Regions from separate parts of the Lachnospira rogosae (ex Hitch et al. 2025) genome, predicted to be linked through region 1. Evidence: predicted binding sites of a transcription regulator. Region 1 holds the regulator's gene; the other holds the start of a gene.
What was found. Region 1 encodes Rex, which represses fermentation and respiration genes when NADH is low (regulators of the CRP and FNR family bind a similar motif). Its sites were predicted from a motif close to ATTGTTAANTANTTAACAAT; they were not measured.
Positions count from the first base shown of each region.

Region 1 (17,228 bases):
TATATATACGCCAAGTGCTGAAGCTTCAAAAGTAGTAAGTCCCTGTGCCATAAGTCCTGTTATTATGCCTGAAAGCACATCTCCCGAACCTCCTGTTGCCATTCCATCATTGCCTGACATATTAATATACACTCTTTCTCCATCAGAAACAATAGTTCTTGCATCTTTTAATACACATACGCAATTATGTTCTCTTGAATATGTTCTTGCTGTATCTATAGGATTATTCTTTATCACCGCAATATCAAGTCCTGTAAGACGTGACATTTCTCCTATGTGTGGTGTAACGACAACATTCTTATCTGACATATCATCTTTATATGAAGCATTACCACTATTGCCGCCAGCTTCATAGTCTACATCATCATTACTGCCATCAAGTTCAATTTTATATTGGGCGATTATATTAAGGGCATCTGCATCATACAGCTTTTTAATATTCTTCTTTGCTGACACACTTCTTACAAGCTTTACTGCACTTTCTTCCATAGACAGCCCCGGACCTATGCACACAACATCTGCCCAGCAGATACATTTATCCACTAATGTCTCTGTATTCTTAACAAAATCTCCACATTCCTCATCAGTATCATATGTATCAACAATACATTCCATATTGCCCGTTATAACTGCTGTACGGTTGCTTATATGCGTAAGGGTTCTTACAAGCCCTGCACCTATACGTGCCGCCGCTCTTGAACTTAATACTGCTGCACCTCCATAAAGCCTTGAACCAGCTATTACAAGTGCCTTTCCAAATGTTCCTTTATTGCCATCAGGCTTTCTTAGCGGAAGCATATCAGATATATCACTATAATCATATGTGAAAATATCCCTTGTCATATCCGGGTATTGTGCAAAACCTATATCTTTTCTTATAATCTTCCCACAATATGAAGCTGCTGGATATAATATATGTCCGATTTTTTCAAATCCAAAGGTAACTGTTATATCAGCATTAACCGCAGATCCCATAACCACACCTGTCGATGCACTTATACCTGATGGTATGTCAACAGCCACAACAAGCCTGTTTCCATTATTGTCGCTATTCTGTGTATACTGTGAACGCACTGATGTACTGCATTTATTAATTGTATCTACTACTATTCTGGCCTCTCCTGCCAGTTCTCTTGATAAGCCATTGCCAAATAAGGCATCTACAATAACCCCATATTTAGAAAAATCCGGGCTATTAATACATTCTATGCCCAGATTCTTTATTATGTTCAATTGTATATCGAATTCTTTGGTAGAAGCGTGTGAGTTAATTATATACACATCCACATTGTAGCCCTTAAGATAAAGCTGTCTTGCCACCGCAAGTCCATCTGCCCCATTATTGCCACGTCCACATACGCATATAATGTCTGTATGTATATTTCCTTTAACCTTGCTTTCAATAGCTTCTGTCACTGAGAGTGCGGCTCTTTCCATAAGCACAACTGATGGTATACCAAGAGTATTAATTGAATAAGAATCCACATTCTTCATAGAAGCCGCATCTAATACATATCTCATTACTGCTTATCTCCTACATTGCCTTCATTAATTCTGTCAACTGCACTACAATTCTCAGGTCCGATAATATCGTGTATAAGAGAATACATATTATTATTAACAGTTTCTTTATCCTGTTTTATAAGAATATTCTTCTTAAGCTTGACTCTTGTAGCATTAATCCACTTATCAAGTACCTCTATATCCTCTGTATTGGCATTCATTCTGTCATAGCAGGCTTTAAGTGTCTCTGTAAGAAGCTTCTCGTTAGCCCTTGCCAATTCTCTTGGTACTTCTAAGAGTTCATCTTCAAGCGAAGCTATCTTGTCATTAGACTCCTGTATAAGTCTTTGGTTCTGGCTCATACGCTTCTGCTTCTGCCTGCTTGAATCATCATCTTCCATATTCTCAACAACATCATTGATAAGCTGCTTTTTAAGCTTCTTGATGTCTTTAATGTCATTATTAATTCTTCCCTGCTTCTTAAGCAGTTCATTAACCTGTTTCTCCCAATACGCAATCTCATCTGTCTTATTCTTCTCGTTAATAAGGTGATACCATCGCTCATCAAGCGTAAGAATCGGAATATTCTTAAATACATCACTATTCTTTAACAATTCATAAGTTATCTTAGACACCATCAATTCCCCCTTTGGATTTAATATCTTTATGAGTGCTTATTGGCAATTGTGTAAGAAAGTCTCATAAGGCTTTCTGATAAATGTACATTCTCAACTATTACGTCATCTGGCAGATTAAGATCTGTATGTGCGAAATTCCATATAGCCTTAATTCCTGCATCTGCAACCTGCTTTCCGATTTCCTTAGCCGCCTGCTTTGGTATTGTCAGTGCAACTATCTCTATATCGTTCTTATGTATAAAATCGGCAAGTTGATCCATCATCATTATATCTATTCCGTGAATGCTTTCACCTTTAAGCTCTGGATTGTTATCAAATACGCCGCATATAACAAAACCACGCTTCTCAAAGTCTGTATAATTAACAATAGCACGTCCAAGGTTACCAGCACCTATTATTATCATATTATGCTTCCTGTCTATTCCAAGTATCTTGCCTATCTCATCATAAAGATACTTCACATTATATCCATATCCCTGCTGTCCAAAACCTCCGAAATTATTGAGGTCCTGTCTTATCTGTGATGCTGTAACTTTCATTCTCACACTTAAATCTTTAGATGAAATCCTCTGAACACCACTTTCTATAAGTTCGCCCAGATATCTGTAATATCTTGGCAATCTTCTTATAACAGCCGATGAAATCTTCTTATTCTCTTCCATAACATTCTCCATTCCTGTGCAATACTGCTACGAAAAGGAGATGGGAAACCTGTAATTACCAGCTTCCCATCAGCCTTCAAAATTAATGTTAATTATATAACTATTTTGCTAAAAAGTAAAGAAATGTACTCTATCCAAGCACTCTCTTAGCAATATCCACAGACTCCTTTGCATCCTTTGAATAGAAATCCGCATGTATTTCCTTAGCATATTCAGGAGTAAGCACTGCTCCTCCTACCATAACCTTACAATCAAGATTGTTCTTATGTATAAGTTCTATTGTCTTTTTCATTGAAACAAGTGTTGTTGTCATAAGTGCTGACAGACCACAAAGCTTCGCACCATTTTCTTTAATCGCATCTACAACAACCTGATATTCAACATCCTTTCCAAGATCAATAACCTCATAACCATAATTCTCAAGAAGTACCTTTACGATATTCTTTCCAATATCGTGGACATCTCCCTTAACCGTCGCAATAACAATCTTTCCCTTGCTTACAGGTGCATTATTGCTCATAATCATATGTTTTCTTATAACCTCAAACGCTCCCTGTGCAACGCCAGCCGCCATTATAAGCTGTGGCAGGAATAATGTTCCCTTCTCGAACTCCTCACCTATCTTATCAAGTGCAGGAATCAAGGCATTATTAACAATGTCCATAGAATCCATACCTGCAAGAAGTTCTTCTGTTATTGCTGCACCTTCATTTTTTAGACCTTTCTCTACTGCATAGAATAAGTCATCACAGGTATAACTGCCCTTCTTATCCTTAAGATTAACACTTCCACCTGCCTGTGCTGTCTGACCACCCTGTACTGCATTTGCCGCTGTATTCATTGGATTAATCTTGCTTATATTAGGCATTGAAGCATAAGCCTTAATATAATCAACAGAATTCTTATCTATATTGGCAAGAAGCTTATATGCCCTTACTGCCCCCATCATCTCATATATGTTAGGGTTAATAATCGCAAGATCAAGACCATTCTGCATAGCCATTGTTAAGAAAATGTGATTGACAAGCACTCTGTTAGGAAGTCCGAAAGATATATTCGATACACCAAGCACCGTCCTTAAGCCAAGAGTATGCTTAACCTCATAAAGTGCATTAAGCGTTTCCATTACCCCCTCCTGTTCGGCTGAGGCTGTAAGTGTAAGACAGTCTATATATATATCCTCTTTAGGAATTCCTATAGCTATTGCCCTGTCCATAATCTTTCTTGCTATGGCAACTCTGTCTTCTGCTTTCTTAGGAATACCATCTTTATCAAGAGCAAGGCCAATTACTGCCGCACCATATTTTTTTACTATTGGCAGAATGTTATTAAGAGAGTCTTCTTCTCCATTAACTGAATTGACAATCGGCTTACCATTATATACTCTTAATGCAGCATCAAGAACCTCAGGTATAGTTGAGTCAAGCTGGAGAGGCACATCCACAACCGACTGAAGTGCTTTCACAGTATCAACCATCATCTGTCTTTCATCAATTCCCGGAAGTCCTACATTGACATCAAGAATATCAGCACCCGCACCAGTCTGTTCTAATGCCTGTCCAAGTATATAATCCATATCATTATCTAAGAGTGCCTGCTTAAATACCTTTTTACCTGTTGGGTTAATTCTCTCTCCTACAACTCTTGGCTGGTCAACTATAACTGTGCTTGTAGCTGAGCATACAGCCGATGGCATTTTCACTGGTTCTTTTGCTAAATTGCCTTCTTTATGTAACATATCTGATAAGCACTTTATGAATTCAGGAGTTGTTCCACAACAACCACCGAATATTTTAATGCCATACTTTCTTAAATCCTTCATAAATTCAGCAAACTGCTCTGCTGTCACATTATATTCATTAGTAACAGGGTCGGGAAGTCCTGCATTAGGCTTTACTATAACCGGAAGATTAGTCCAGCCTGTAAGTTCCTTAATAACCGGCTCAAGTTCCTTAGGTCCAAGTGAACAGTTGACACCTAAGGCATCAACTCCAAGTCCTGATATTGTAAGTGCAAATGAAGATATCTGACATCCTGTAAATGTACGCATATTTTCTTCAAATGTCATAGTCGTCATTATTGGAAGCTGGCTATTCTCCTTTGCTGCAAGCACTGCCGCTTTCACATCTAACAGATCTGTCATTGTCTCAAATACAACAAGATCTGCACCTGCCGCCTCACCAGCCTTGACTATCTCAGCATACATCTCATAAGCTTCCTCAAAGCTTAATGTACCTGTTGGCTCTAGAAGCTGTCCTATAGGTCCTACATCAAGTGCTACAAGTGCTTGTGGATTCACATTGGCACACGCCTTCTTTGCATTTTTAATTCCCGCTGTTACAAGTTCATCAACTGAATGCCCACATTCTTCAAGCTTATATCTGTTGCCACCAAATGTATTGGCATATATTATGTCTGCACCTGCCTTTAGATACTGCTCGTGTATGGAAATGAGAAGTTCTGGTTCTGTAATATTAAGCATCTCAGGTGTTTCACCCATCTTCATTCCTGCCGCCTGAAGCATAGTACCCATACCACCATCAAGAATTACATAATCCTTTTGTAAAAGTTCTTTTAGTTTATTCATTACAATGTCCTCCTGCTTCCCTGAATCTGCATGTACCTTTAAGGTTACACGACATACATCCTTTTTTCTGTGAACTGACCTCTCCGGTTGTAAGCCCAATAACTGCTGTTACAGACTTGGTTGGTGTCATCATATCAGTCTTTCCTATATTAAGCCCTATAAGCTTAGGTGCATTTAGTATTTTTAAGAATTCGCCCTGCTGTGACAAAGGCAGATCACCATATCCTATTCCAAACCTGAATGTCTGGTTATACTCTGGAAGTTCCTCTTTAATAACAGCCTCAACCTTATCGCATACCTGTTCAATTGCTGCACTTGCCATACTGTCTGATATTACAGCCCTGGCAAGGTCTGAGGCCTGCATCACCCTTAACATCCTGTCTATTCCATCAGAGATTGTCACTGCTATAAGTGCCGCTTTATTACAGCCTTTAAGATGTTCTTTAATTGAGTTTCCTTTTAATGTAACAGAAGTCCCTTCAAGCCTTACGCCCTCATCGACCTGTGTCACATCCACTACCCTGTATACATATCTTGGAACTGCCGCTTTTAAGACCTCTGCCTCACATTCATCTATAAGGCTGTTTATTGTCTCATCTGCCCCTATTCCCTTGTATCCTAAGTACCTTAATACTTCTGCCCTGTTTATACTGCTTAATGTCACCTGTTTTTTCATTTATTTATTCTTTCTTGCTTTGTCCTTATGCTTGCCTTTTCCTCTGCCCTTGCCTCTTGACTGGTTAGCCTTCTCAACATTAACACGGCGTCCCTTAATCTGCACGTTATCATTCATTGCCTTAAGAATTTTCTCTGCGTGTATAGCTGGTACATCAACAAATGTATAGTTGTCCATCATATCTATCGCGCCTACAAGCTTGCCAGGCATACCAGATTCACCTGCAATAGCTCCAAGAATATTAGCTGGCTTTATTTTATCCTTTTTTCCAATATTAATAAAGAGTCTTACCATTCTTGAATCATCTTTATCTGTATCAAAATGGAATTCTTCTACTTCATCTTCTCTGTCAAGGGTATCACCTATAAGCATTTTTAAAAGTGCTGCTGCCATATCCATAGATGTATATTCTTCCTGATTAACGTGTTCTTCAACAAGATTAACCATATCTGTAAGTCCACCCTCTTCGATTGTCTGTCTGATTTTATCAAACATATTATCAAGCTTGGTGTTCTTAACATCATCCAATGATGGAACAGGCTTTGCAAGTATCTTAGTCTTACAGTAACGCTCGATATCCTTTAACTTATACACTTCCTTGCCACTTATAAATGAAAGTGCCATTCCAGATCTTCCTGCACGCCCTGTTCTTCCAATTCTATGAACATAATATTCCTCATCCTGAGGAATGTCATAGTTAAATACCATATCTACATCATCAACATCAATTCCTCTTGCTGCTACATCAGTTGCTATAAGTATGTCTACCTTGCCGCTTCTAAAGTCATCCATTACTCTGTCACGCTGCTGCTGTTTCATATCACCATGTATTCCATCAGCAAAATAACCTCTGCCCTTAAGCTCTGATATAAGCTCATCAACCTGTCTTTTAGTGTTACAGAACACTACTGAAAGTCTTGGATTGTATATATCAATAAGCCTGCACAATACTTCTGTCTTATTCTTAGGTCTTACCTCATAATAGAACTGTTCTATATTAGATACTGTAAGTTCTTTTCTTACTACCTTTATAATCCTGGCATCTTTCTGGAAGTTTCTTGCAATATCCATAATAGCCTTTGGCATAGTAGCTGAGAACATTACTGTCTGTCTGTCTTCTGGCGTTTCTGTAAGAATTGTTTCCATATCTTCCCTGAATCCCATATCAAGCATTTCATCAGCTTCATCAAGAATAACCATATTAATATTATCAAACTTAACAGTCTTTCTTCTCATATGGTCCATAACTCTTCCAGGAGTTCCAACAATAATCTGTACGCCCGTCTTTAATGACTTTATCTGTCTTACTATCTCCTGTCCTCCATATACTGGAAGAACTTTAATATCACTCATATATTTGGCAAGTTTTCTTATCTCCTCAGCCACCTGTACAGCAAGCTCTCTTGTAGGGCAGAGTACGATTGCCTGAGGCTTTTTTATCTGTGGGTCTATCTTCATAAGCATAGGAATTGTGTATGCTGCTGTCTTACCAGTACCTGTCTGTGCCTGTCCGACAACATCAATACCTTCACATACAGCTGGAATTGCCTGTGTCTGTATAGGTGAAGTTTCCTCAAATCCCATATCCTCAATAGCTCTTAATATTCTTTCATCAATGTTTAACTCGTCAAATTTCATTCATTTCCTCATTTCTTAAATTTAATACACTTATCTTAGTCTAACTTTTTAATAATACATTATAGGAAGAAATAAGTCAAAAAAATTGCAATTTATTCTTAAAGCAAGTATAATTCAACTAATTAATTTAAAGAAAGGAACACTGTTATTATGATTCTTTCCTGTAATAATATAAGTAAATCTTTTGGAACAGATGTTATTATCAAATCCTGTTCTTTTAATATTGAAGACCACGAAAAAGCAGCTATCGTTGGTATCAACGGTGCTGGAAAGTCTACTCTTTTAAAGATTATAACCGGAATTGAACCTGCTGACACAGGACTTGTAACGTTAGCTAAGGACAAGACTTTAGGTTATCTCTCACAGCAGCAAAATCTTAATTCAGACAACACCATTTATGATGAGCTTTTATCTGTGAAGCAATATATCCTTGATATGGAAGCACAGCTAAGAAGTATTGAGAACCAGATGAAATCAGCAGATGATACAGCTCTTGAAACACTTATGAAGAAATATTCAGACCTTAACCACGAGTTTGAATTAAACAACGGTTACGCTTACAAAAGCGAGATAACTGGTGTTCTTAAAGGCCTTGGCTTTGCAGAAGAAGATTTCACACTTAATGTTAATACTTTATCAGGCGGACAAAAGACACGGGTTGCACTTGGCAGGCTTTTATTATCAAAGCCTGATATTATACTTCTTGACGAGCCTACCAACCACCTTGATATGGAGTCTATAAGCTGGCTGGAGAACTATCTGCTTAACTACAGTGGTGCTGTACTTATAGTTGCCCACGACAGATATTTCCTTGACAAGATAGTAAGCAAGATTATCGAGTTAGACAATGGCAATGCAACTGTATTCTCAGGCAACTATACTGATTACGCTTCAAAGAAAGCTATCCTGCGCAATATGCAGCTAAAGGAATATCTTAACCAGCAGCGTGAAATTAAACATCAGGAGGAGGTTATAACAAAGCTTAAACAGTTCAACCGTGAGAAATCTATTAAAAGAGCTGAAAGCCGTGAAAAAATGCTTAACAAGATGGAATTTGTCGATAAGCCTGAAATTTTAAACGACAAAATGGATATTAAGCTTGAACCTAATGTAATAAGCGGTAATGATGTCCTTACTGTAGACAACCTTACTAAAGGTTTTGACGGAACTGTTCTTTTTGATAACATATGCTTCCAGATTAAACGTGGTGAACGCGTAGCACTTATCGGAAGTAACGGAACAGGCAAGACAACAATATTAAAATTAATTAATGGAATTATACCTGCCGATTCAGGCTCGATATATCTTGGTGCTAAAGTAAATATTGGTTATTATGATCAGGAACACCACGTTCTTGACCCTGACAAGACTATTTTTGATGAAATCAGGGATGCTTACCCAGACCTTAATAATACACAGATAAGAAATACACTTGCAGCATTTTTATTCACCAATGAAGATGTATTTAAGTATATAAAAGACTTAAGCGGTGGCGAGCGCGGACGTGTATCATTAGCCAAACTTATGCTCTCTAATGCCAACTTCCTTATATTAGATGAGCCTACTAACCACCTTGATATCACTTCAAAGGAAATTCTTGAAAATGCACTTAATAGTTACACAGGTACTGTCCTGTTCGTATCACACGACAGATACTTTATTAATTCTACTGCAACAAGAATTATTGAGCTTGCCAATAAAACAGTTGTTAATTATATTGGTAATTATGACTATTATCTTGAAAAAAAGGATATACTAGGAGCAAAACCAATAACCAATAACACTTCTAAATCCAGCAATTCAGCCATTTCAAAGCTTAACTGGCAGGAAGAAAAGGTAAAGCAGGCACAGCAAAAGAAGATTAAAAACGAAATCAAGCGTACTGAAGAACGTATGGCTTTAATTGAGGCTGAGATTGAGGAACTTGATAATATGTACGCCGACCCTGCCATAAGCAGTGATACTGCCAAACTTATGGAAATACACACCAGGAAGGAAGCTCTTAGCAAAGAGCTTGATGAGCTATATGATAAATGGGGGGAATTAACATTATAATTCCAATACCAAAAACAGCGAAAAATGCCGAAATAAGGCAATTCTTAAGCGTTTTTTATTGACAAAATTACCTATATGGAGTATAAATAACCTATACTTATTATTACTTATTTCATTTAAGGAGGATGTAGTTTATTATGAATAAGACAGAGTTAGTTGCTGCAATCGCAGAGAAGGCTGAACTTTCAAAGAAGGATGCTGAGAAGGCTTTAAAGGCTTTCACAGAAACTGTTGCTGAACAGTTAAAGAATGGTGACAAGATTCAGTTAGTTGGTTTCGGTACTTTCGAAGTTGCTGAAAGAGCTGCTAGAACAGGTCAGAATCCTCAGACAGGTAAGGCTATTGAAATTCCTGCTTCTAAGGCACCTAAGTTTAAGGCTGGTAAGGCTTTAAAGGATACTGTTAACTCAGCTAAATAATTAATATTCGATAGTGGATATTGCGACTGTCACTTAGGTGACAGTCTTTTTTATATGTATTTATAGATACATATAAATATTATCAATGAAATTCAGAAAACGGAGACACACTATGGAAATAGAACGTAAATTCTTAGTTGCACAATTGCCAGATAATCTGGACAATTATAATTGCAGATATATTGAACAGGGTTATCTTTCAACTAAACCTGTAGTCAGGGTAAGACGTGATAATGATGATTATTATCTTACTTACAAAGGCAGTGGTATGATAGCACGTGAAGAATACAATCTTCCACTCACCAAAGACTCGTATGAACATTTGATTAAAAAAGCTGACGGTAATATAATAACCAAAAAGCGTTATGAAATTCCGGATGGTAACGGATACACTATTGAACTTGACATATTTGAAGGAGCATTCAACGGCACTGTTATTGCAGAAGTTGAATTTAACACTATAGAAGAAGCTGACAATTACATTATGCCAGAGTTTTTTACAGAAGATGTAACTAATAACCCTGAATATCACAACAGCAATATGAGTAAAAAGAAGTTCGACTAACGTGAACACTCTAAGAAAAGAGGATAACCTGATGAAAAAACTCTCTGATATATTAGATATAAGTCCTGATATTACTCTTGAAACACTTCAAAGAGCAAGAATGGCAGCCTTAACACTTATCAAATGGCTTCTCTGCTCTTTATTTACAGGAAGCTTTATAGGACTTATCGGAGCATTATTTTATAAAGCTTTACAATATGTAACAAGCTTTCGGATCCAACACCCTTACACTTTATTCTTTCTTCCTGCTGCCGGTATAATAATCGTTCTTATGTACCATTTTACGCACGAAGACAAGAATACAGGAACTAATCTTGTAATAACAGCAATCCAGTCCAATGCAGAAGTTCCTGTCCGTGTTGCTCCTCTTATTATAATATCAACACTGCTTACACATCTTTGCGGTGGTTCAGCAGGACGAGAAGGTGCAGCCCTGCAGGTTGGCGGCTCCTTAAGCAATTTTATCGCCAAAATATTACATTTTGACGACAAAGATACAAGAATTATGATTATGTGCGGAATGAGTGCCTGTTTCTCTGCTCTTTTCGGAACTCCTATAGCCGCAGCCATATTTTCTATGGAGGTTATAAGTGTGGGGGTTATGTATTACGCCGCACTTGTTCCCTGTATTATATCCGCACTTATTGCTTCCGGCGTAGCTGGGTTATTCAATATAACACCAACTATGTTTATAATAAGCGAAATATGTGAACTAAGCATATCTACCGGAATAAGATTTATGATAATGTCAGTAATATTTGCCCTCGCAAGCATTGTATTCTGTTATATGCTTCATTCATCAGCCAAAATATATTCTGAATACTTAAGCAACCCATATATCCGTATTATAATAGCTGGTGTGCTTGTTATTATTTTAAGATATATAACCGGTACTACTGATTATCTTGGTGCTGGTGCTCCTATGATTGCGGCAAGCTTTATAACAAGCTGTTCGTGGTATGTCTTTATTTTAAAAATGCTGTTTACAGCCATTACATTAGGTGGTGGATTTAAAGGCGGTGAGATTGTCCCTACACTTTTTGTCGGTGCAACTCTTGGAAGCTTTTTGGCTCCTGTATTCGGACTTCCAATCGGCTTATGTGCCGCGTGCGGTATGGTAAGCGTATTCTGTGGCGTAACTAACTGCCCACTCACTTCTTTCATATTATCAATTGAAATGTTTGGTGCTGGTTCAATGAAATTCGTAATTATATGCGTAGCAATAAGTTATATGCTCTCTGGCTACTACAGTCTTTATAACAGCCAGAAGATTGTTTACTCTAAATACAAGACAGAATATATTAACAGACATTCACATTAATTATAATAAAAAAGGCAATTCATACAGAATTATCATATCTACCGATTTTTCTGCTAATGAATTGCCTTTTTACTGCTTTTACCGCTTTTACTGCTTTAACTATGCATCATTCTTATATATTTTATTTGTAGAAATTGTCCTCTGGAAGCTTTCCACCAACTGAAGCTGGATTTGCTTCGTAAAGAACATTTAAATATTTGCTTATTTTGTCTTTGGCATCACTGCCTGTTATTATTGTTATGTTGCATTTAGGTATTGCCTGCTTTGCAACTGCGGCTTTTGTTATACCATATTTTTCTACAAGTGTTGAAACCTCATCTACATTTGCATTAACATAATCTGCTGAAAGCTTATATTCCTCAAGGAACTTGTCAACCGCAGCCTTATGGTTATTGTAATATTCTGTATTGACAACTATTACACCTGTTACTACTGTACTTCCGTCCTTTGATACATTTTCCCATTCCTTAGTAACATCAAGAGCTATTCTTGCTTCCTTATTATTCATAAGAACTGTTGTAGCAAATGGCTGTGGAAGCATAGCTACAGTTTCTTCCTTCGCTGATGCCATAATAGCCGCAACCTCGGAAGCCTCTGACTTAAATTCAATGTGTACATCCTTATCAGGGTCAATTCCGTTGGTATTTAAAAGGTATCTTAATGTATATTCAGGTGTAGTTCCTTTACCTGTTGTGTATATTGTACGTCCTTTAAGGTCGCTTACATTAGTTACCTCGCCCTTATTATCAAGTATATATAACACGCCAAGTGTATTAATTCCTACAACAGATACCTTGCCATTACTCTTATTATAAAGTGTTGCCGCCGCATTACAAGGCATAGCTGCAATCTGGACATCGCCCTTTATAAGGTCTGCTGTAAATGCATCTGCTGCCGCCTCTATCTGAAATGTATAATTATTAGCTGTTTTATTATACTCATTATCGCTCATAAGCTTAACCATTCCGATAGCTGTAGGTCCTTTAAGTGCAGCTACTTTTATGTCTTCGCTTACATACGCACTTGTACTTTCCTGTGTTGCATTGTCTGACTTATCACTGCTGTTACTGCCACAGGCTGTAAACATTACGCTGACCATTACAAGCATAAGAATAGCAGCTGTCAGTTTCCTCATTCTCTCTCTCATATTGTTTCCTTCCATTCCTTTATAATTATCTGTAATGACATTATTCCGTTAAACGTATTGATATCCGGATAATATATTATAGAAATTCTCATTCCTGCCCTTGGAATATCATCTATATTATTAATTCCAAACTGTACAGCAGGTACATAAGTTCCGTCCTCTGTTTCTAACTGGCATCTAAGAACATTTTTATTCTTTCCAATAACTGAAGCTGTCTTTACATATAAGTTCCTATCTGCAAATACCGGCTTTTCATTACCCTTTCCGAATGGTTCAAGCAGCTTTAACTGGTTAACCAGCCGGATATTGGCATACGATACAGGCATTGGAACATCAATCCACATTTTAGGAATTAAATCCTCATCTGTAAGTATCGCATTATCATTCAGCATTTTTCTGAATATGTCAATATCAGATATTGCTAATGATAAACCAGCCGCCATAGGATGTCCACCATATTTAGTGAGAACATTTTTACATTTATTAATCTCTTCGTACATATTATAGCCTTCGATTGAACGTCCTGAGCCTTTTGCCCCGTCCTCAGCATTAGTAATAACAAATGTAGGCCTGTAATATCTTTCTTTAATTCTGCCTGCTATTATTCCAGCTATGCTCTCGTGGCAGTCCTTTAAATATATAACAAGCACTCTATCCTTAAGAAGACCAGTATTCTCTACTAATTCTATTGCCTTCTGCGTCTCCTGCTCTGTCATTGACTTTCTTTCATTATTAAGGGCTATAAGCTCTTTTGCCATATTATGTGCCTTTTCATTATCCTTGCAAAGCATAAGTTCAATTGCCTGTCTTGCTGTATCAAGACGTCCACTGGCGTTAAGACATGGTCCTATTACAAAGCCTATATGATATGAGCTTATATTATTAATATCAAGCTGGCACTCCTCTATAAGTGCCCTAAGCCCTGTATTTTTTGTATGTGCAATATGCTTAAGGCCATATTTAACTACTATTCTGTTCTCGTCAATAAGGTCGACTATATCACCTACAGTGGCTATTGCCATAAATTCAATATAATCTTCAAGCTCTTTCTTATCAAGCCCTAATCTGTCATATAACAGGCTTATAAGCTTATATGCAACGCCTGCTCCACATAACAGCTTAAATGGATAATCACAATCTGCCTGTTTAGGGTTAATAACTGCATCTGCCGGAGGTACAATGTATACCTTTTTATCGTCCTTTATCTCAAATGGAACATCGTGGTGGTCGGTCACTATCATTGTAATTCCATTATCCTTTGCATACCTGACCTGATTATATGCAGCTATTCCATTATCACAGGTAACAATTGTATCAATCCCTTCATTGATTGCATTGTCTATTAAATGCTCATTAATTCCATAACCATCATTTATCCTATGCGGCACAACATAATCCACATCTGCTCCTGCCGCCTTTAAGCCGCAGAATAATATATAAATAGAACATATTCCATCAATATCATAATCTCCGATTATTCTTACAGGCTTATGTTCCTCTATTTTCTTAGTAATAATATCAACAAATTTATCGGCATCTTTCATACTATGAGGATTATGTATATCGTTAAGATTCCCATTAAGATACATATCTATATCTTTACTGCCGCATATATCCCTATTTCTTATTATACGGGCAAGAACCTGATCTATTCCGTATTCAGAGGCTATCTGCTTAAAATCTGCTTTTTTGGCGTATACCATCCATTTGCTGTTCACGTTTGTTCTCCATTCTTATGGCAATATTGCTTGTATTAAAAATGGTGCATCGTTTGATGATGCACCATTTTACTGCTTTACAAAGCCATTATATTAATTATTTATTATACCTGAGCTCCGTCTTTACCTATGCTTTCTGCTTTTTTTCTTTTATTAACTGCTTCATCAATAACTCCTCTGTTCTTTCCACCAAGCATATACCAGAATGAACTTGTAAGGAATACTGATGAGTAGAAACCTACGATAATACCAACAATAAGTGGAAGTGAGAATTCCTTAACTGATGTTACACCGAGTATGTATAACATAACCAGCATAATAAGAGTTGTTATTGTTGTATTAATATTTCTTGTTAATGTACTTGTTATAGCTGAGTTAACAAGCTCTGTAATATTAGTCTTAGAGTTAGCACTCTTTAACATTTCCCTGATACGGTCAAATATAATGATTGTACCATTAATTGAGTAACCTACTATTGTAAGCATACAGGCAATAAATGTATTACCTACTGGCACTCTGAATACTGCATAGAATGTAATAACTACTAATACATCCTGTAAAAGAGCCATAACAGCTGCAAGCGCGAATTTGATATCCCTGAATCTTGCAAAGATATATATAAGCATTGCTATTGTAGCAAGAATTACTGAAAGAATAGCATTCTTCTTCATAGTACTGCTGACAGATGAGCTGATTGTGTCTGTCTCAACTATCGAACCATCTTCAATAGGGAACTTAGCTGTTACAGCTTCCTCAACAGCTTCTCTTTGCTCAAGTGAAAGGTCTGTTGTCTTAAATGAAACCTTAGTTGAGTTCTGAACCTTCTGCTGTTGTACTTCTGTTATACCTGCAGCATCCCTGATTACAGGAATAATATCATTCTCTATCTCTGACTGTGAATATTCTTTGTCAAATGTAAAGCTTGTTGTTGAACCGCCAACAAATTCAAGGCTGAAATTAAGTGCTCTGTTACCAAGTGCACTCTGTACTCCCATTGTTATAAAACCAATAACAATAAGAACAATTGAAACCGTAATAGTCCATTTCTTAATTGAAAGAATATCATAAGTTCTTCTATGTGTTGTCTTTCCATACATCGATGGCTTAGTAAGACCAAAGTTATAAAGAAGCTTCATAATAACTTTAGTAATCACAAGTGCTGTAAATATTGAAACTATGTTACCTACTGCAAGAGTTGTTGCAAATCCCTTAACAGGACCAGTACCGAATATATAAAGTACAATAGCTGCAATAAGTGTTGTTACGTTACCATCAACGATAGCTGATGTAGCTTTGTCGTAACCTGCAAGAATAGAATTCTCAACACTCTTTCCTGCGGCTATCTCTTCCCTGATACGTGTATAGATAATAACATTGGCATCAACCGCCATACCAATACCAAGTATGATACCGGCAATACCCGGAAGTGTTAATGTAAGATCATATACACTTACAAGGAATAATACTAATGTTGTGTATATAATAAGCGAAAGTGTTGCAACAACACCTGGTACTCTGTATATAGCAATCATAAATACACATAACAATGCAAAACCAATAGCTGCTGCTATAAGACTTGTATGAATTGCATCGTGTCCTAACTGTGCACCTACGATATTAGAGCTTACTTCATTAAGTGTAAGAGGAATAGATCCAATTCTTATGTATGTAGCAAGATTATCTGCCGCATCAAATGTTTCCATACCTGTAATAGAAGCATTACCACCTGTTATAGCCTGATTAACTGTTGGATAACTTACAACCGAACCATCATATACTATGTATATTCTGCTTCCTATATTGTTAGCTGTTGCCTCAGCGAACTTATCTCCACCTTCATCTGTAAATGTAAGCGATACACCATATGGTGTGCTGTCTTTAGATGATGTATCTGTGTAAGCCTGTGCTGTCTTTACGTCAGAACCTGTAAGAAGTGGTGTATAATCCTCTCCCTGTGACCACGCTGTATAACCTGTGTAATCAAGGAATTCAAGTGAACCTGGTGTTCCTAATTCTGTAAGAATTTCATTAGCATCTGTAACACCTGGAATTTCTACTGTAATTCTGTTCTCGCCTTCTTTGTAGACCTGAGATTCTGTACTTCTTCCCTCGATACGTTTCTCAAGCTTATATATAGTATCTTCTATATCCTGGGAACTTGGGTTATCTTCTTTAATCTCATAAGTAATACTGACACCACCTGCAAGGTCAAGACCTAAGTTGATGTCCTTAGCACTGCCATAGCCTTTGCCGTTCATTCCGAATATAGCTGTAAGCGAAAGTCCTACAAGCAATACAA
Region 1 covers NZ_JBBMER010000002.1:278,276-295,503, forward strand. The annotation lists gene WMO14_RS03645 (NAD(P)H-hydrate dehydratase) at 1-1,521, opposite strand, end outside; gene WMO14_RS03650 (hypothetical protein) at 1,521-2,141, opposite strand; gene WMO14_RS03655 (redox-sensing transcriptional repressor Rex) at 2,168-2,803, opposite strand; gene WMO14_RS03660 (homocysteine S-methyltransferase family protein) at 2,934-5,390, opposite strand; gene WMO14_RS03665 (hypothetical protein) at 5,383-6,066, opposite strand; gene WMO14_RS03670 (DEAD/DEAH box helicase) at 6,067-7,704, opposite strand; gene WMO14_RS03675 (ABC transporter ATP-binding protein) at 7,855-9,759, shown strand; gene hbs (non-specific DNA-binding protein Hbs) at 9,897-10,178, shown strand; gene WMO14_RS03685 (CYTH domain-containing protein) at 10,291-10,743, shown strand; gene WMO14_RS03690 (chloride channel protein) at 10,775-12,064, shown strand; gene WMO14_RS03695 (ABC transporter substrate-binding protein) at 12,186-13,211, opposite strand; gene recJ (single-stranded-DNA-specific exonuclease RecJ) at 13,208-14,914, opposite strand; gene secD (protein translocase subunit SecD) at 15,034-17,228, opposite strand, start outside.

Region 2 (17,228 bases), 260 kb from region 1:
CACCAAAATCATTTTTCATATTATTATCATCTGTGCCACTTCCGCTGTTCTGGCCATTCCTGCTATCAGAAGAAGTACCATTATTATCAGTGCTTCCGTCTGTGTTAGATGAATCACTATTACTCTTAGATGGTATATTCTGGAAAATATCATTATTAAATATACTCTTTTTCAATCTTTCCAGAAGCATCTCATCTCCGTGAGTGCTTACATAAAAAGTCGTCCAGTCACTATTTACTATAATCATAGATATGCCCTTAGAGGTCGATATCTGTTCAAGATTATTCCGTAAATCTGTTTCTGAAATACTATCATCTGAATATTGTATACACGCATCATTTACTGAACTATATGCGTTCAACATCTCCTGCTGTTTATCTTCCATATAGAACTTTTCTGAAAATATTATATTAAATACAAGAAGAAGAACTATAAGAACACATATCATTCCACCAATCAGCAGCGTTATTTTAAATTTAATCGAATGTTTATTCATCTTGGTATTCCTCAGCTAATACTAAGTTAAATTTCAAACTTGTATCCCATTCCCCATATAGTCTTAATATAATCACCCTTATCTCCCAGCTTCTTTCTAAGCTTCTTAACGTGGGTATCTATTGTTCTAGCATCTCCAAAATAGTCATAATTCCATACGTTATTAAGTATCTTCTCCCTTGATAATGCAAGACCTTTATTATCAACAAAATATGTAAGCAGTTCAAATTCCTTAAAGCTTAAATCAATCTCCTGTCCGTCAATCTTAACAATATGTGCGGCTTTATCAATAATAATTCCACCTACATCTGTCACCTCACTGCTATCAATGCTGTAACTTCTTCTAATAAGTGCATCAACTCTTGCTGTAAGAATCTTAGGACTGAAAGGCTTTGCTATATATTCATCTGCACCACATTCAAATCCATTTAATTCGCTTGATTCATCGCTCTTAGCTGTAAGCATAATAATAGGCACTTTAGAATTCTTTCTAATCTCCCTGCATACATCCCAGCCATTCATCTTAGGCATCATAACGTCAAGAATAACAAGTGATATATCCTTATCCGCATAAAATCTGTCAAGTGCTTCCTCTCCGTCACCAGCTTCAATAACTATATATCCTTTTCTTGTAAGGAAATCACTTACAAGCTTACGCATCCTGCTTTCATCATCAACCATTAATACTTTAATATTATCCATTGTATACTCCAATCCGTGTTAATAATTACTTTAAATATGTCTATATAACTTCTATAATATTATATAAGGCAAAAGCTAAAGCACATTTTGCCACTCTTTATTGTATATTAAATAATAATTATGTTAAAAATGTGTCCTTAATGTTAAGAAAATGTGTTTACTGCTTTTTAATTACCTCTTTTTATTGTTAAGTTCCTGCTCCCTTGCCTTTAAAGACTCCTCTTCCGACTGCAATTCCTGCTGCCACTGGGCATACCTGTTCTGGATTGTGACCTCATAATTTAATATATTAGGGTTAGAACTTGTCTTTAATATTACAAACATCGCAATAATTACTATAACAAGAATAATATTTAATACCATAGCCCTTATGAAATTATTCCTGTATTTTGCTACCTGAATAGACAGATTTCTTAGTTCACTCTTAAATTCTATCTGTTCCTTTCGTTTGTCGAGTGCTTCCTGTGTATCCGCATTTATCGGGATAGGCTGGATTTTGTCATTAGGTATCTCACTGCTCTTGTATAAAAATGTCTGTAACTGCTTAAGGTAATTCATTCCTATCTGTGTCGAGAATAATTTACGTTCTATTATTTTATTATAAAGATTATATACCTGCTTAGGATCTTTCGTATTAGTCTTTGCCGACACATATTTAATAGCATTAAGTTCATCTTTGGCCAACTGGGCATCTTCTTTAGTATTAAACTCATACCCGCCAACCATATGCTTCTTGACTTCCTTGTCCATATGCAGACCTCCTATTCAACAGTAATATCATCTTCTTCTATCTTTATCACTTTCTTTAATTCGCTGTAATCGGTTTCTATCTGAAATCCTATCTTTCCAGCACTGAAAAATATTGTATCTTCAATATCAAGCACACTCTTATCTATAACAGTTCTAAAGAACTTCTTCATACCAACCGGTGAACAGCCACCGTGAATATAACCTGTAAGCGGAAGCAGTTCCTTTGACTTTATCATCTCAATATTCTTCTCACCTACACATTTGGCAGCTTTCTTAAGGTCGAGTTCTTCTGCTACAGGAACCATAAACACGTAATGATTGCCGCTCTTGCCTATTGTAACAAGTGTCTTAAATGCTCTCTTAGGGTCTTGTCCAAGTGCCGCCGCAACTTCCACACCGCTTACTGCACCTGACTCCTTATATTCGTGTACTTTATATTTAATCTTCTTCTGGTCAAGACTTCTCATAACATTAGTCTTATCTGCGGACATAATATATTCCTCCAATTCTATAATAATTGCCTTTAGTCAAAGTATTTAAACTCCTCGCAGGAATTGTAAATTGCTTTGCATTAATAATAAAATAATCAGCACACAAATGCAATCAATTCAACTATTAAATCTTATCACTACATATAAAAATCTACTGCTGTGCACATTCCATTATAATCTTCTCACACATATCATACCCTAGCTGTGAACTATTTAATGTCAATGTGTAATTTCGTGCCATTCCCCACTTCTGGTCTGTATAATAACGATAGTTAGTCATACGTCTTTTATCAATATCTGCTGTCATCGCTACAGCCTCAGTTTCTGTGACATTATATAATCTGCATATTCTCTTTACTTTTTCAGGCATATCTGCGTGTATAAAAATATTAATAACATCCGTCCTGTCTTTTAATATATAATCAGCATTTCTTCCTATAATTACACAGCTATCATTTTCTGCTATTTCAAGAATTACTTTTCTCTGAGCCTCATACACCATATCTTCTACTGATTTTCCTGTTGTATCACGTCCTGTAAGTGCATATGCAAACAACCCTTTTTTAGGTGATAGTTCTGCATTCTGACTGATATACTCTTTTGAAAATCCCAACTTTTCTGCTATCTGGCTGATTATATCTTTATCATAATATTTCATTCCCAGCTTCTTAGCGACTTCTTCTCCGATAAATCGTCCACCGCTTCCAAACTCCCTGCTGATTGTAATAATTTTATTTGCCATATGTAAGCCTCCTCATTCAATTAAAATTTTTCTTATTTCAGATTTGTCACAGACTAATCCATTTTATGAATTTATTCACTTAACTTCTCTACTTTATTTTTTCTGATTTTCTTTAAAAATACATATCCAGCCAGACAAGCGATAATCTCTGTTATTGGAAATGCCCACCAGATAAGCGATACACCAGCCTGTCCATTTCTTACAAAAGCAGAAAATATTCCCGCCAATGGCAATATTATAATAAGCTGTCTAAGAAGCGATATAACCAGTGACTCTATTCCACCATTTAATGCCTGATAAATTCCCTGATACGCAACATTTATTCCTGCAAATATAAAACTTATTGAAATAATTCTCATTGCTCCTATGAAATATTCTCTTGACTGCCCTGCATTAAATAAAGCTGCAAATGCACCTGGAAAAATCTCTGTAATCGCTGCCCCTGCAATCATAAGTACAATTGTATATATAAGACCATATTTTATTCCGTCTTCTATTCTCTTTCTACTTCCCATTCCATAAGCAAATGCTATTATTGGTGTAATTGCATCTCTTAAACCAAAAGCTAAGAACAATACAAACTGCTGAACTTTATAAAACAGTCCATATGCCGTCTGTGCAGAAGGATTGAACTTCAAAATCAAATTCATAACATAAACCATAATAGACATAAGTGCCTGTGCTATAATCGCTGGAAGTCCGATTGCATAAATTTCTTTTATAATTCCGGCATCTGGTTTCATATATTTAACACTATGCTCAAATTCCTTATTTAATTTTATATGGAAAATAAATAATAATCCTGCTGATACAACCTGACCAATAACTGTTGCATATGCAGCACCTTTTACTCCCATCTGTGGAACAGGTCCTATACCATATATCATAATTGGGTCCAGAACAATATTTACAACTGCCCCAACTACCTGTCCTATTGTGGAATAAAGTGAACGTCCTGTTTCCTGCAATCTTGGCAGCTTTCTTATTATTACCTTGTCCAAGCGTTCTTGCAAGAAGTGCATTTGTTCCTACACCTGTTCCAATTCCTATTGCTACCATAAGCATCTGAACAGGAAATACCAATGTCAGTGCATTAAGTGCCGCTTCACTTCCAACTTTCATATTTCCAACGAATGCACTGTCTACAATATTGTAAACCGCCTGTAATGCCATTGATAAAATCATTGGTATACCCATCTGTACCATAAGCCTATTTACTGGCATTTCTCTCATTCTGTTACTTTCTGCCATCAAAATCCTCCTTTTTCTGCATAAAAAAAGTGTGTATTTATCCCGTAAGCTGGACTTACGCTGATAAGCTACACACTTTTTAATGACAATTATATAATTATTAAAATGCGTATAATTACGCACAAAAAAAAGAGCAGCAAAACTGGATTTACGCTAGTCTGCTACTCGTTTGTTAGATATTATATTTCTTATTTTTTAAAAAGTCAAATAAAAATTGCTCTGGTTTTTATAAGAAATTTTTATAATGATATATTCTTTTGTTAATATAAAAATCGAAAAGTTGCTAAGTGGACCTGAGGGGAGTCGAACCCCTGTCCAAAAGCCCATCCGCTGTTCTTCTACTATCATAGTCAGTTATTTGACATTCCCTTATGCATACGGGAACTAACACCCTTATGCACTTAGTAGCTTCATAATACGTCCATAACCGCAAAGCTTAAGCTATGTCGTTTCTCACATATTCGAAGCCTGGATCCTAAAGTGTGAGTGCTCTAGGTCAGACTGCTGCAACTTAGGCAGCGTATGCTAAATTATCTTCAGCGTTTATATTTAAGTTCGCCATTTAACGCATTGCATACGGATAGCTTCACCAGTTTCAAAACCCCTGTCGAAACCTTTACAAGCCCATATATTAAATTATAGTCTTTAACGACCATATAATATATAACATTATATACCACTTAAAGTCAATATATTCTTATAAATAAAAAATTAATTTTTTTATAAATTATGATAAGATGAGCACAAAAGTGCTCACCTTAAAAGTTTTGCCTTTACCAGCCGAACACCCTCATCATTGCAATCTAACCATTCAAAACCTACCCCAGATTTCTAATCTTAAAGTCTTTAGCTGCCTCCCGCTGCTGGTCTTTCTTCGCTATTGAATCTCTCTTATCGTAATTCTTCTTACCTTTTGCAAGACCTATCTGCATTTTAACCTTGCCATATTTCAGATAAACCTGCAATGGCACAAGTGTATAGCCCTTGGTAGAAAGCTGTCCTGCAAGCTTATTAATCTCACTTTTATGAAGAAGCAGCTTCTTAGGTCTTAATGGGTCTTTATTGAAAATATTACCTTTTTCATAAGGTGTGATATTCATATTAATGGCAAATACTTCCCCATTAATTATCTGTATATATGACTCTTTGATAGAACATTTTCCCTGTCTTATTGACTTAACCTCAGTTCCGCAAAGTTCAAGCCCTGCTTCAAGCTTATCTTCTATAAAGTAATCAAAATACGCTTTCTTGTTGTTGGCAATTAATCTGTTGCCGCTTGCGCTGTCTTTGCCCATACATATCCTCCATTATCTAATTACTTAATTGCTTACTATTCTTCATAATCCTGTGCAAACATAAAATCTATCGTTCTTGATATTTCATTAGTATCAACAACAACAACCCTGACTTTCTGTCCAAGCTTATATGTCTGATGAGTTGTTTCATTAAACATCTCGTAATGATTTTCATCAAATACATAGTAACCACGCATATTATTGACAGAAACCATTCCTTCTATTGTATTAGGAAGTTCAACATATATGCCCCAATTCGTTACTCCTGATATTACACCATCAAAATACTCTCCGATATGTGCACTCATATACTGAACCATTTTCAGCTTATCAGTATCTCTTTCTGCCTCATCTGCACGGCGTTCAGTTGCACTCGCCTGTTCTGCAACATCTGGAAGGATTTTATCATAATGAAGCTTTCGCTTCTCACTCATTCCTCCATGAAGACATTCTTTAATTATTCTATGAATTTGCAAATCCGGATATCTTCTTATTGGCGAAGTAAAATGGCAGTAATATTTTGCCGCAAGTCCGAAATGTCCAATACATTCCGCTGTATACTTAGCCTTCTTCATAGACCTTAATGTAAGTCTGCTTATAAGATTTTCCTCGTCACTTCCCGCTATTTTTTCAAGAAGCTTCTGTAATTCTTTAGGATGAATTTCATCAGTTATATGCATTGAATATCCAAAATTATTAATAAATGTAGATAATTTTAATATCTTTTCCGGGTCAGGATTTTCGTGTGTTCTATAAATAAATGGTACTTCCTGCCAGAAATAATCTTCTGCTACTGTCTCATTAGCAGCAAGCATAAAATCTTCTATAAGCTTAGTTGCTACATTTCTGTCATATGGCTTAATATCTACAGGCCGTCCATCTTTATCAAGAATAATCTTAGATTCAGGAAAGTCAAAATCTATTGAACCCCTCTTAAATCTTTTCTTTCTTAATATATCTGCACATTCCTGCATAAGCTTAAACATATCTACAAGCTCTCTGTACTTTGCACATTCTTCTTTATCATTATCTTCAAGTATCTTTTTAACAGATGTATAAGTCATTCTTCTATTTACATTGATAACTGACTCGCATATCTTATGGCCTATTATGTTACCTTTCATATCTATATCCATAAGACAGCTTAATGCCAGTCTGTCACAGCCTTCATTCAGCGAACATATTCCATTGGAAAGCTGGTGCGGTATCATAGGAATAACCCTGTCAACCAGATACACGCTTGTTCCTCTCTTAAGAGCTTCCTTATCAAGTGGACTGCCCTCTTTAACATAATGACTTACATCAGCAATATGCACGCCAAGATGATATATATCATTTTCTTTAGTTAATGATACTGCATCATCTAAATCCTTAGAGTCCTCACCGTCTATTGTCACCATAACAACATCTCGCAGATCCGTCCTGCCTGCTATATCATTGCCATCAACCTCATCTGGTATGCCCTTTAATTCCTTCTTAACACTATCTGGAAATTCTTCTGGCAGGTCATAGGCTTTTACTATTGATAAAATGTCTGTTCCCGGATCATCCATATGTCCGATTACTTCAATTATCTTACCCTCAGGATTCTTTCTTGCACTGCCGTAGCTGCTTATCTTAACTACTACTTTACTGCCTGTAACCGCTCCTATTTCGTGTTCCTTAGATACGAATATATCACAGCCAATCTTCTGGTTATCAGGCACAACAAATCCAAAATTCTTATTCTTCTGATATGTTCCAACCAAAGTCTTAACTTCGTGGTCTAATATCTCTATTATCTTACCTTCACGTCTTCTATCACCATTCTTCTGTGCTGTAATTACAACTTTAACTTTGTCGTGATAAAAAGCATCCTTAGTATCACTTGCTTTGACAAATATATCATCATCCTGCCCATCTACAACAACAAAACCAAATCCCCTGCTTGTACTCTCAAATGTTCCTACAAGTGCAACATTATCAGGCTTCATATATTTCCCCTTCTTGCTTACACCTATAGTTCCGTCTGCAACTAAAGAATCAAGAACCTCCTGAAGTTCGTGTCTTAATTCTTTAGGAATACCAAGAAGAATTGCTATCTCCTTTGTCTTCATAGGAACATATAATTCATTATTGAGTATCAAATCAGCAAGGTTTTTCCTTCTTTCCTTGAAAACACTACTTTTCATAGTTTCCTCCATTCCATTACTATAATTCAACATCAATCTGCAATATAATATATATTTAATATTTATTACACAAAAACGCCCTTAAGATACTATATCTTAAGAGCGTTAATGTTATCAATTAGAAATTAATATTTAAAATAATAGCTATTACAACGAATAATACAGCAAGAACTTTAGTAATAGTTACAAGCTTACCTTCCATTGAACGACCTTTATTCTTACCCCAGTAAGTATCAGCAGCACCACTAATAGCACCTGATAAACCATTCTGTTTACTTTCCTGCATAAGAACTACTATTGTTAAAAATATACATACTAATATAAATATACCCATTAAGACTATTCTTAATGTATCAGCCCATGACATACCAAACATATATCAAACCTCCTATTGCAATAATCACAATGAATTGATTATAACAAATAAATATTAAATGTGCAACTAATATCTATAACTAATTGTCCATCTGTGCACTATATAATCCTATCTATGAATTATTTCTTAATAAGAAGTGATTCTCCTGTCATCTCTGCCGGCTTCTCCATTCCCATAATCTCAATAAGAGTTGGAGCTATATCACAAAGTCTTCCACCTTCTCTAAGTGTATATGCTTCATCATAATTGACAAGAATAAATGGAACTGGATTAGTTGTATGTGCTGTATGTGGTGCACCTGTTTCATAATCTATCATCTTCTCTGCGTTACCATGGTCAGCACATATGAATAATACTCCGTCAACATCCTTAACAGCCTGTACAGCCTTGCCAACAAGCTCATCTACCTTTTCTACAGCCTTAACTGCTGCCGGAATAACACCTGTGTGACCAACCATATCAGGGTTCGCGAAGTTGATTACGATAACATCATACTTATCTGACTTAATTGCCTCAACTAAATCCATACCAACCTCTGGAGCACTCATCTCTGGCTTAAGGTCATATGTTGGGACATCCTTAGGTGAGTTAACAAGAAGTCTGAACTCATCTACATTAGGATCTTCAACACCACCATTAAAGAAAAATGTTACATGTGCATACTTCTCTGTCTCAGCAAGACGAAGCTGCTTCTTGCCATTATTAGCAAGGAATTCGCCAAATGTATTCTTGATTTCTTCTTTCTTGAATGCAACTAACTTGTTAGGGATTGATTCATCATAATCCTTGAAGCATACAAATGTAGTTGGAATATATTCTCTTTCAAAACCTGTAAACTTATCATCACAGAAAGCTCTTGTCATCTCTCTTGCTCTATCTGGACGGAAGTTAAAGAATATTACTGAATCGTCAGGCTTAACAACTGAAAGTGGCTTGCCATTCTCTGTTATTACTGTAGGAACAACGAATTCATCTGTAACATCTGCCGCATAAGACTCTTCAAGTGCCTTAACTGCATTATCTGCTGACTTTCCTTCACCTGTTGTAAGTGAAAGATATGCTTCCTTTACTCTGTCCCAGTTATTATCTCTATCCATAGCATAGTATCTTCCCGCTAAAGAAGCTACTTTACCAACACCAATCTCTGCCATCTTGTCTTCAAGCCTGGCTACAAAATCTTTAGCTGAAGCTGGAGGTGTATCACGTCCATCAAGGAAAGCGTGTACATATACATTAGAAACTCCATTCTTCTTAGCCATCTCAAGTAAACCATATATATGTGAAATGTGGCTATGAACACCACCATCTGATAAAAGTCCGAAAAGATGTAAATCGGAATTATTCTTCTTGCAATTCTCCATAGCAGCAAGAAGTTCTTCATTCTTATAGAACTCTCCGTCTTCTATAGCCTTTGTTATTCTTGTAAGATCCTGATATATAATCCTGCCAGCACCAATATTCATATGTCCAACTTCTGAATTACCCATCTGACCATCTGGAAGACCTACATAAAGTCCAGATGCGTTACCCTTAACAAATGGATATTCTTTCATTAACTTATCCATAACAGGAGTATTAGCCATAGCTATTGCATTACCCTCTGTTCTATCACTTAAACCATAACCATCAAGTACCATTAATACAACTGGTTTCTTACTCATATTATTTTCCTCTTTTCTAAGATAGCAATATCTTTAATATTCTCTCTAATTATTCCTGTTGTATGATAGCATACTTATTACTAATTTGCAATTTAGAATAATTATAATTATATTAAAAAGCAATAAGCCATACCTGGAATTACTTCCGTATATGGCTTACTATGTATCTTATTATATATTGTAATTAACAATTTCACAAAAATCCGGCTTAAGACTTGCACCGCCTACAAGACCGCCATCTATATCAGGCTGCCTGAATAATTCTGCAGCATTACCAGCATTAACAGAACCTCCATAAAGAATTCTTATTGAAGAAGCTACTTCTTCTCCATATAACTTCCTTATATCTAATCTTATAGCCTCACATACTTCCTGAGCCTGAGCTGATGTAGCAACCCTGCCTGTTCCAATAGCCCATATAGGTTCATATGCAATAACACACTTCATAGCATCTTTAGCTGACACCTGTAAAAATGCTGCGTCAATCTGCTTATTAATGAAATCCAATGTTATGCCTTCTTCTCTCTGCTGGATAGTCTCACCACAGCATATAATAGGTGTCAATCCATATTCAATTGCTTTTCTTACTTTGCGGTTGATGCACTCATCATCTTCACCAAAATATTGTCTTCTTTCTGAATGTCCAACTATAACATAATCAACACCAGCCTCTTTTAACATTCCTGGTGAAATCTCACCCGTATATGCACCTTTTTCTTCATAGTGCATATTCTCGGCACCAACCTTAATATCTGTTCCTTTGACTGCGTCTACAACTGGTATAATGTCTATTGATGGAACACAAAACACTACATCAACATCACGATTAGAGAACTTATCACGAAGCTCACATACAAGCGATACTGCTTCCTTTGGTGTCATATTCATTTTCCAGTTTCCCGCAACTATCTTCTTCCTCATACTACAATCACGCCTCCATACAATATAACTGATCAGCTTATTTATCATTATTACCAGCTCAGTTATTTTAATAAAAAAATTATATCATACAAATTTATAAAAAGCCACTAATAATGCAAATATTTAAAATAAATACAATGTATGTACCTAAGTATTTTATATATACAACATATTGTATTAAGACAAGCTTAGTTTTATGATTATTTTCAAACAAAAGGAGCCGTATATATCAATATACAGCTCCTTTTGTGTATTGCCCGACTGAATTAACTGTCAATTAACCAATCAAAGCTATATGTTTATGTCAGTAAACACTCTATTTGTCATTAGCTGCTACTACACCTGGGAGTTCCTTACCTTCAAGGAATTCAAGTGAAGCACCGCCACCTGTTGAAATATGTGTCATCTTATCACCGAAACCAAGGTTATTAACTGCGGCTGCTGAATCACCACCACCGATAATTGTAGTAGCATCTGTAAGCTGAGCTAATTCTTCTGCAACAGCAATAGTTCCCTTTGCAAAGTTAGGGAATTCAAATACACCCATAGGTCCATTCCATACTACTGTCTTGGCATCTTTAAGAGCATCCTTGTAAAGCTCACAAGTCTTAGGTCCGATATCCATACCCATATCATCATCTTCCTGGCATCCAGCTTCAACTACATGGAAAGGAGTATCGTTCTTGAATTCCTTTGTTACTACTGTATCAACAGGAATAAGCATCTTAACACCCTTAGCTTCAGCCTTAGCCATCATTTCCTTAGCATAGTCAAGATAATCTTCTTCAACTAATGACTGTCCAACGTGACCACCATGAGCCTTCTGGAATGTGTATGACATACCGCCACCGATAATAAGTGTATCAACCTTATCAAGAAGGTTGTTAATAACAGAAATCTTTGAAGACACCTTTGAACCACCAAGAATAGCTACGAAAGGCCTTACTGGATTATTAACAGCATTTCCAAGGAAATCTATTTCTTTCTGCATAAGGTAACCAACTACTGCTGTATCAACATACTTTGTTACACCTACGTTAGAGCAGTGTGCTCTGTGTGCTGTACCGAAAGCATCATTAACAAATACATCAGCGATTGAAGCTAAATCCTTAGAGAATTCATCACCATTCTTTGTCTCTTCTGCTCTGAAACGTGTGTTCTCAAGAAGAATAACATCTCCATTATTCATAGCTTCAACAGCAGCTCTTGCATTGTCACCAACTACTGTATCATCAGCAGCGAACTTAACTTCCTGTCCAAGAAGCTCTGAAAGTCTTTTAGCAACTGGTGCTAATGAAAATGCCTTATCAGCTCCCTTTGGCTTACCAAGATGTGAGCAAAGAATAACCTTTCCTCCATCAGCTATTAACTTCTTTATTGTTGGAAGTGCAGCAACAAGACGTGTTTCATCTGTAATCTTATCACCATCTAATGGTACATTAAAATCACATCTGCATAAAACTCTTTTGCCATTAACGTTGATATCATCAACTGACTTCTTATTAAGCATATCTATATCCTCCAAATTATCATTACTAGCTTATTGACAGTGACCTGTAAACAACCCAGGTATGCCTGTTCTGTCCCGCCATACAGCAGGACAGTCTTAACATACTTATCAAAATACCGGAGAATGAATTCTCATCTCCGGTATTATTACAAGTTAAATAAATTAACCCTTAATGGTCAATGTATATTATAATTACTTGCTTAATTCAGCGAAGTACTTAATTGTTCTAACCATCTGGCTTGTGTATGAGTTCTCGTTATCATACCAAGAAACTACCTGAACCTGGCATCCACCGTTTGGAAGTTCGTTAACCATTGTCTGTGTAGCATCGAATAATGAACCAAATCTCATTCCAACGATATCGCTGGATACGATAAGTTCTTCATTGTAACCAAAGCTTTCTGTAGCAGCAGCCTTCATAGCAGCATTAACTTCATCAACAGTAACCTTCTTAGCTACAACAGCGTTAAGGATTGTTGTAGAACCTGTAGGTGTAGGAACTCTCTGAGCAGCTCCAATAAGCTTTCCATTAAGTTCTGGGATAACAAGACCGATAGCCTTAGCAGCACCTGTTGAGTTAGGAACGATGTTGCAAGCACCAGCTCTTGATCTTCTTAAATCACCCTTTCTCTGAGGTCCATCAAGTATCATCTGGTCACCTGTGTAAGCGTGAATTGTGCACATAATACCTGATTCGATTGTTGCACAGTCATTAAGAGCCTTAGCCATAGGAGCTAAGCAGTTAGTTGTACAAGATGCAGCTGAGATAATCTGATCATCTGCTGTAAGTGTTTCGTGGTTAACATTGTAAACGATTGTCTTTAAATCGTTACCAGCTGGAGCTGAGATAACAACCTTCTTAGCACCTGCATTGATATGAGCCTGAGCCTTAGCCTTTGATGTATAGAAACCTGAGCACTCAAGAACTACGTCAACATCAAGATCTCCCCATGGGCAGTTGTTAGCATCTGGCTCTTTGTAGATCTTAATTGTCTTACCCTTTACTGTAATTGTACCAGCTTCATCATCAGCTGTTACCTGATCTTCCTCACCGAAATCAACATATCTTCCCTGTGATGAATCATACTTTAAAAGATGAGCTAACATCTTAGGGCTTGTTAAATCGTTGATAGCAACTACTTCGTATCCTTCTGCACCGAACATCTGTCTGAATGCAAGTCTACCGATACGTCCAAAACCATTAATCGCAACTTTTACTGACATAAAAATAAATCCTCCTAATATAAAGATTGTTAATAAAAAATCAACTACATTGTATTCTACATAAAACAATTTAAAATATCAAGTGTTAATTCCTATTTTTTACAAATTATTGTATATTTCGCCATTCAAATTAAACTTTTTACCATATTCCATTAATCTTATTATATCTAGTCTGTTCTGAAACTCACTAATCAGCTTATTTTTTCTCTTTTATCTCTGCTAACACACAGTCCGCAAGATTATTAGCGTGATCTGACATTCTCTCAAGATTAGACAAAATATCAAGGAATACAACACCATTAGATGGCTTACATAATCCAGAAGATAATCTCTCGATATGTTTATTTCTTAATTCTTCTTCTAAATCATCAACCTCGTCTTCTATACGGCATACATTATCTGCTGCAACCCTGCTGAACTTTTCCCTGGCTTTAATTGCCTCTGAGAAACAGACAATAACCTTTTCAGATAACTTCTTGAGTTCTTCCATTCCATGCTGGGAGAATATTATTTCATTATCTATCTTGTATTTGGCAAGATCAGACATATTCTCTGCATGGTCTGACACTCTCTCAATATCAATAATCGCATGGAATAAATCATTAATAAGTAAATGTTGTTCTTCCGTTATGGAAAGATTATTAACCTTTATGAGATATTCTGTAAGATACTTTTCATAGAGGTCAACCTTGTGTTCCGTCTCTATAACTTTATCTATCATATCCTGATCATTGTTCATAACAGCACTTACCGAATATTTTATATTATCCAGTGACAGATTGCCCATTATGATAACTTCGCTGAGTGCCCTGTCAACCGCTACTGATGGCTGTTCTAATATTCTGCTGTCAAAATGTCTTGATAACTCTGCCGCATAACTGTCGCTTGCCTCTAATGAAGCATTTTCTTCATCTTCAGTCTTCTCTCTTATAATTATGCCTGAAAGTTTAACAAGCAGACTTCCAAATGGCATCATTATAGTTGTACATATTATGTTAAAGAACGTATGGAATATAGATATTTCCACACTTGTTATATTATGCACAGCTAACGCAGGTTTAAACATAAATAATATAAAAGCACCTGTTCCAAATATAACTGCTCCCGCAACATTAAATAAAAGATGCATACAAGCTGCTCTCTTTGCATTCCTTGTTGTACCAGCACTTGATATAATTGCAGTTACACACGAACCTATATTCTGCCCCAACGTAATAAATACTGCCGCATTGGTAGTAACCACTCCATTAATTGCGAGTGTCTGTAATATACCTACTGATGCAGAAGAGCTTTGTAGAATTGCTGTTACTACAATACCAATTGCAATGCCCAATAATGGATTACTTCCTACTACTTCAAACGCTTTTGAAAAAATAGGTGCATCTGTATATGGAGATATCGACTCTGACATAAAATCAAGTCCTAAGAATAAAAGTCCGATACCTACAACTATCTCTCCTGCCATTTTCTTTTTAGGCTTCTTACTAAACAATACAAGAATTGCACCGATTCCTACAAGCAGAGGTGCATAAAATGATGGCTTTAACACTTTGACAGCATCTCCGAGCTGTCCTAAAGATACAATCCATGCTGTTATGGTTGTACCAATGTTAGCACCCATTATAACTCCTACAGCCTGTACAAGTGTCATAAGACCAGCATTAACAAATCCAACAACCATAACTGTTGTCGCGCCACTACTCTGAATTATGGCTGTTATAAATGCTCCAACAAGAACAGCTAATAATCTGTTCCTTGTAAGATAGCCTATGAGCTGTTTCATCTTGCTTCCCGCTGACTTTTGCATACCATCTGCCATTATGTTCATTCCATATAAGAACATACCGATGCCGCCTGCAAACATAAACAAATTGCCAACTAACTCAATATTCACTTTTTTCTCCTGTCCTGCACATACTAATTATCTGTTAATAAAGATTTATCTATACTTAATAAAAGTAAAGAAATTGTGCATTTTGTGTAAAGAATGTAAAAATACGTTTACATAATAACAATCAATTCAAATATTTTCAAGGGCTTTAGTACCATTTTCAAACTAATAATGCTATAATCAACAATATAATAATTATAAATATGATGTGAGTATCAGAATAATCTTTACTGCTCACTTATACATCGTGATTGTTTAGCAGCCCACATAATAACAATCTAATTTTACTTATGAAATGGAGAAGACATATATGAGAACTTATCCTGAACTTTCAGACTGGCATCTTCACTCGCATTTTTCGTCTGATTCAACCGAAACTCCTGAGAATATAATCAAAAATGCCATCAATATGCAGTTAAAAAGCATATGTTTTACAGAACACAACGACTACGATTACCCTTTAGAGGACGGAAATGTTGTATTTGCCCTTGATTATGACAAATATACAGACGAACTGCTTGAATTAAAAGAGCATTATAAAAATGATATTTTTATTGGAATTGGTGTCGAACAGGGACTTCTTTCTTCTGCTAAAGATAAAATCAACAACTACGACCCTACTGGCAGACTTGATTTTATAATTGGTTCATCACATCTTGTATATGGCAACGACCCTTATTATCCTGAATTCTGGGATAATGTGTCCGTAAAAGATGCAATAAGCAGATATTATGAAGCAATAACCGACTGCATTAAAACTTGCGATAACTTTGATGTATACGGACATCTTGATTATATTGTAAGATATGCTCCTGATCAGGATAATGATTATAACTGGAGAGATTATTATGATTATTTCGATACAATCCTAAGACTTCTTATTGACAATGGCAAAGGCATTGAAATCAATACCGCAGGACTTAAATACGGACTTAAAAATCCTAATCCCTGCCTTGATATAGTAAAAATGTACCACTCACTTGGCGGCGAGATTATAACAACAGGTTCTGATGCCCATAAAGCCTGCCATATTGCATATTCCTATGAAATAATCACTGATATGCTTAAAAATACAGGATTTAACTATTATACCATATTCAAGGAAAGAAAGCCTGAATTCGTATCTATATAAGCACATAAGGGTTATCATCACCAGCTTTTCTGTAGACTGATTGCTCCATATATGTTTATTAATATCTGAAAAGACCAAGTATCTGCCACTGCATCTGCAGCATTAATTTACAGCATATATCAGCCCCTCAGTATGGATTTTGCTTTCATACTTGTGGGCTGATATTATATTAATCTTTTGATATATTTTTCGCTTTTTGTAAAGTGCATTATTTTTTATAGTTTCAAGATTTATTTTAATCATTTTTAATTTTCCGTAATGCTGCAACATTTTTCTTAATACAATCAATGCAGTAATCAGCCTGATTTTGATTTAATGTATGATTAAATGTGAGTCTTATTGAAGCAAGGCTTTCTTCATCAGTCTTTCCTATAGCCTTTAATACGTGCGAAGGTCCGCCGTGATTGCCGTGACACGCCGAACCAGAGGATACGCATATGCCCTGTTTATCCAAAAGAAGCACAAGTTCACCTGCACTTATACCTTTAAAACAGATATTAATATTTCCTGATACCCTGCCTGTCATATTGCCATTAATGCTTGTATACGGGATTTCATTAACTATCCGCTCTGCCATATATCTTTGTATATTCCACTCTTTTTCCATTCTGTAATG
Region 2 covers NZ_JBBMER010000002.1:22,263-39,490, forward strand. The annotation lists gene WMO14_RS02535 (ATP-binding protein) at 1-496, opposite strand, end outside; gene WMO14_RS02540 (response regulator transcription factor) at 523-1,197, opposite strand; gene WMO14_RS02545 (hypothetical protein) at 1,369-1,947, opposite strand; gene ybaK (Cys-tRNA(Pro) deacylase) at 1,959-2,438, opposite strand; gene WMO14_RS02555 (cytidylate kinase-like family protein) at 2,590-3,180, opposite strand; partial or broken gene WMO14_RS02560 (MATE family efflux transporter) at 3,252-4,431, opposite strand; RNA gene ssrA (transfer-messenger RNA) at 4,717-5,057, opposite strand; gene smpB (SsrA-binding protein SmpB) at 5,250-5,726, opposite strand; gene rnr (ribonuclease R) at 5,762-7,897, opposite strand; gene secG (preprotein translocase subunit SecG) at 8,016-8,273, opposite strand; gene gpmI (2,3-bisphosphoglycerate-independent phosphoglycerate mutase) at 8,393-9,934, opposite strand; gene tpiA (triose-phosphate isomerase) at 10,106-10,855, opposite strand; gene WMO14_RS02595 (phosphoglycerate kinase) at 11,172-12,365, opposite strand; gene gap (type I glyceraldehyde-3-phosphate dehydrogenase) at 12,558-13,589, opposite strand; gene WMO14_RS02605 (Na/Pi cotransporter family protein) at 13,786-15,483, opposite strand; gene WMO14_RS02610 (histidinol-phosphatase HisJ family protein) at 15,791-16,612, shown strand; gene WMO14_RS02615 (cysteine desulfurase family protein) at 16,848-17,228, opposite strand, start outside.
Region 2: the regulator Rex is predicted to act here: its motif matches at 13,615-13,634, upstream of gap (type I glyceraldehyde-3-phosphate dehydrogenase).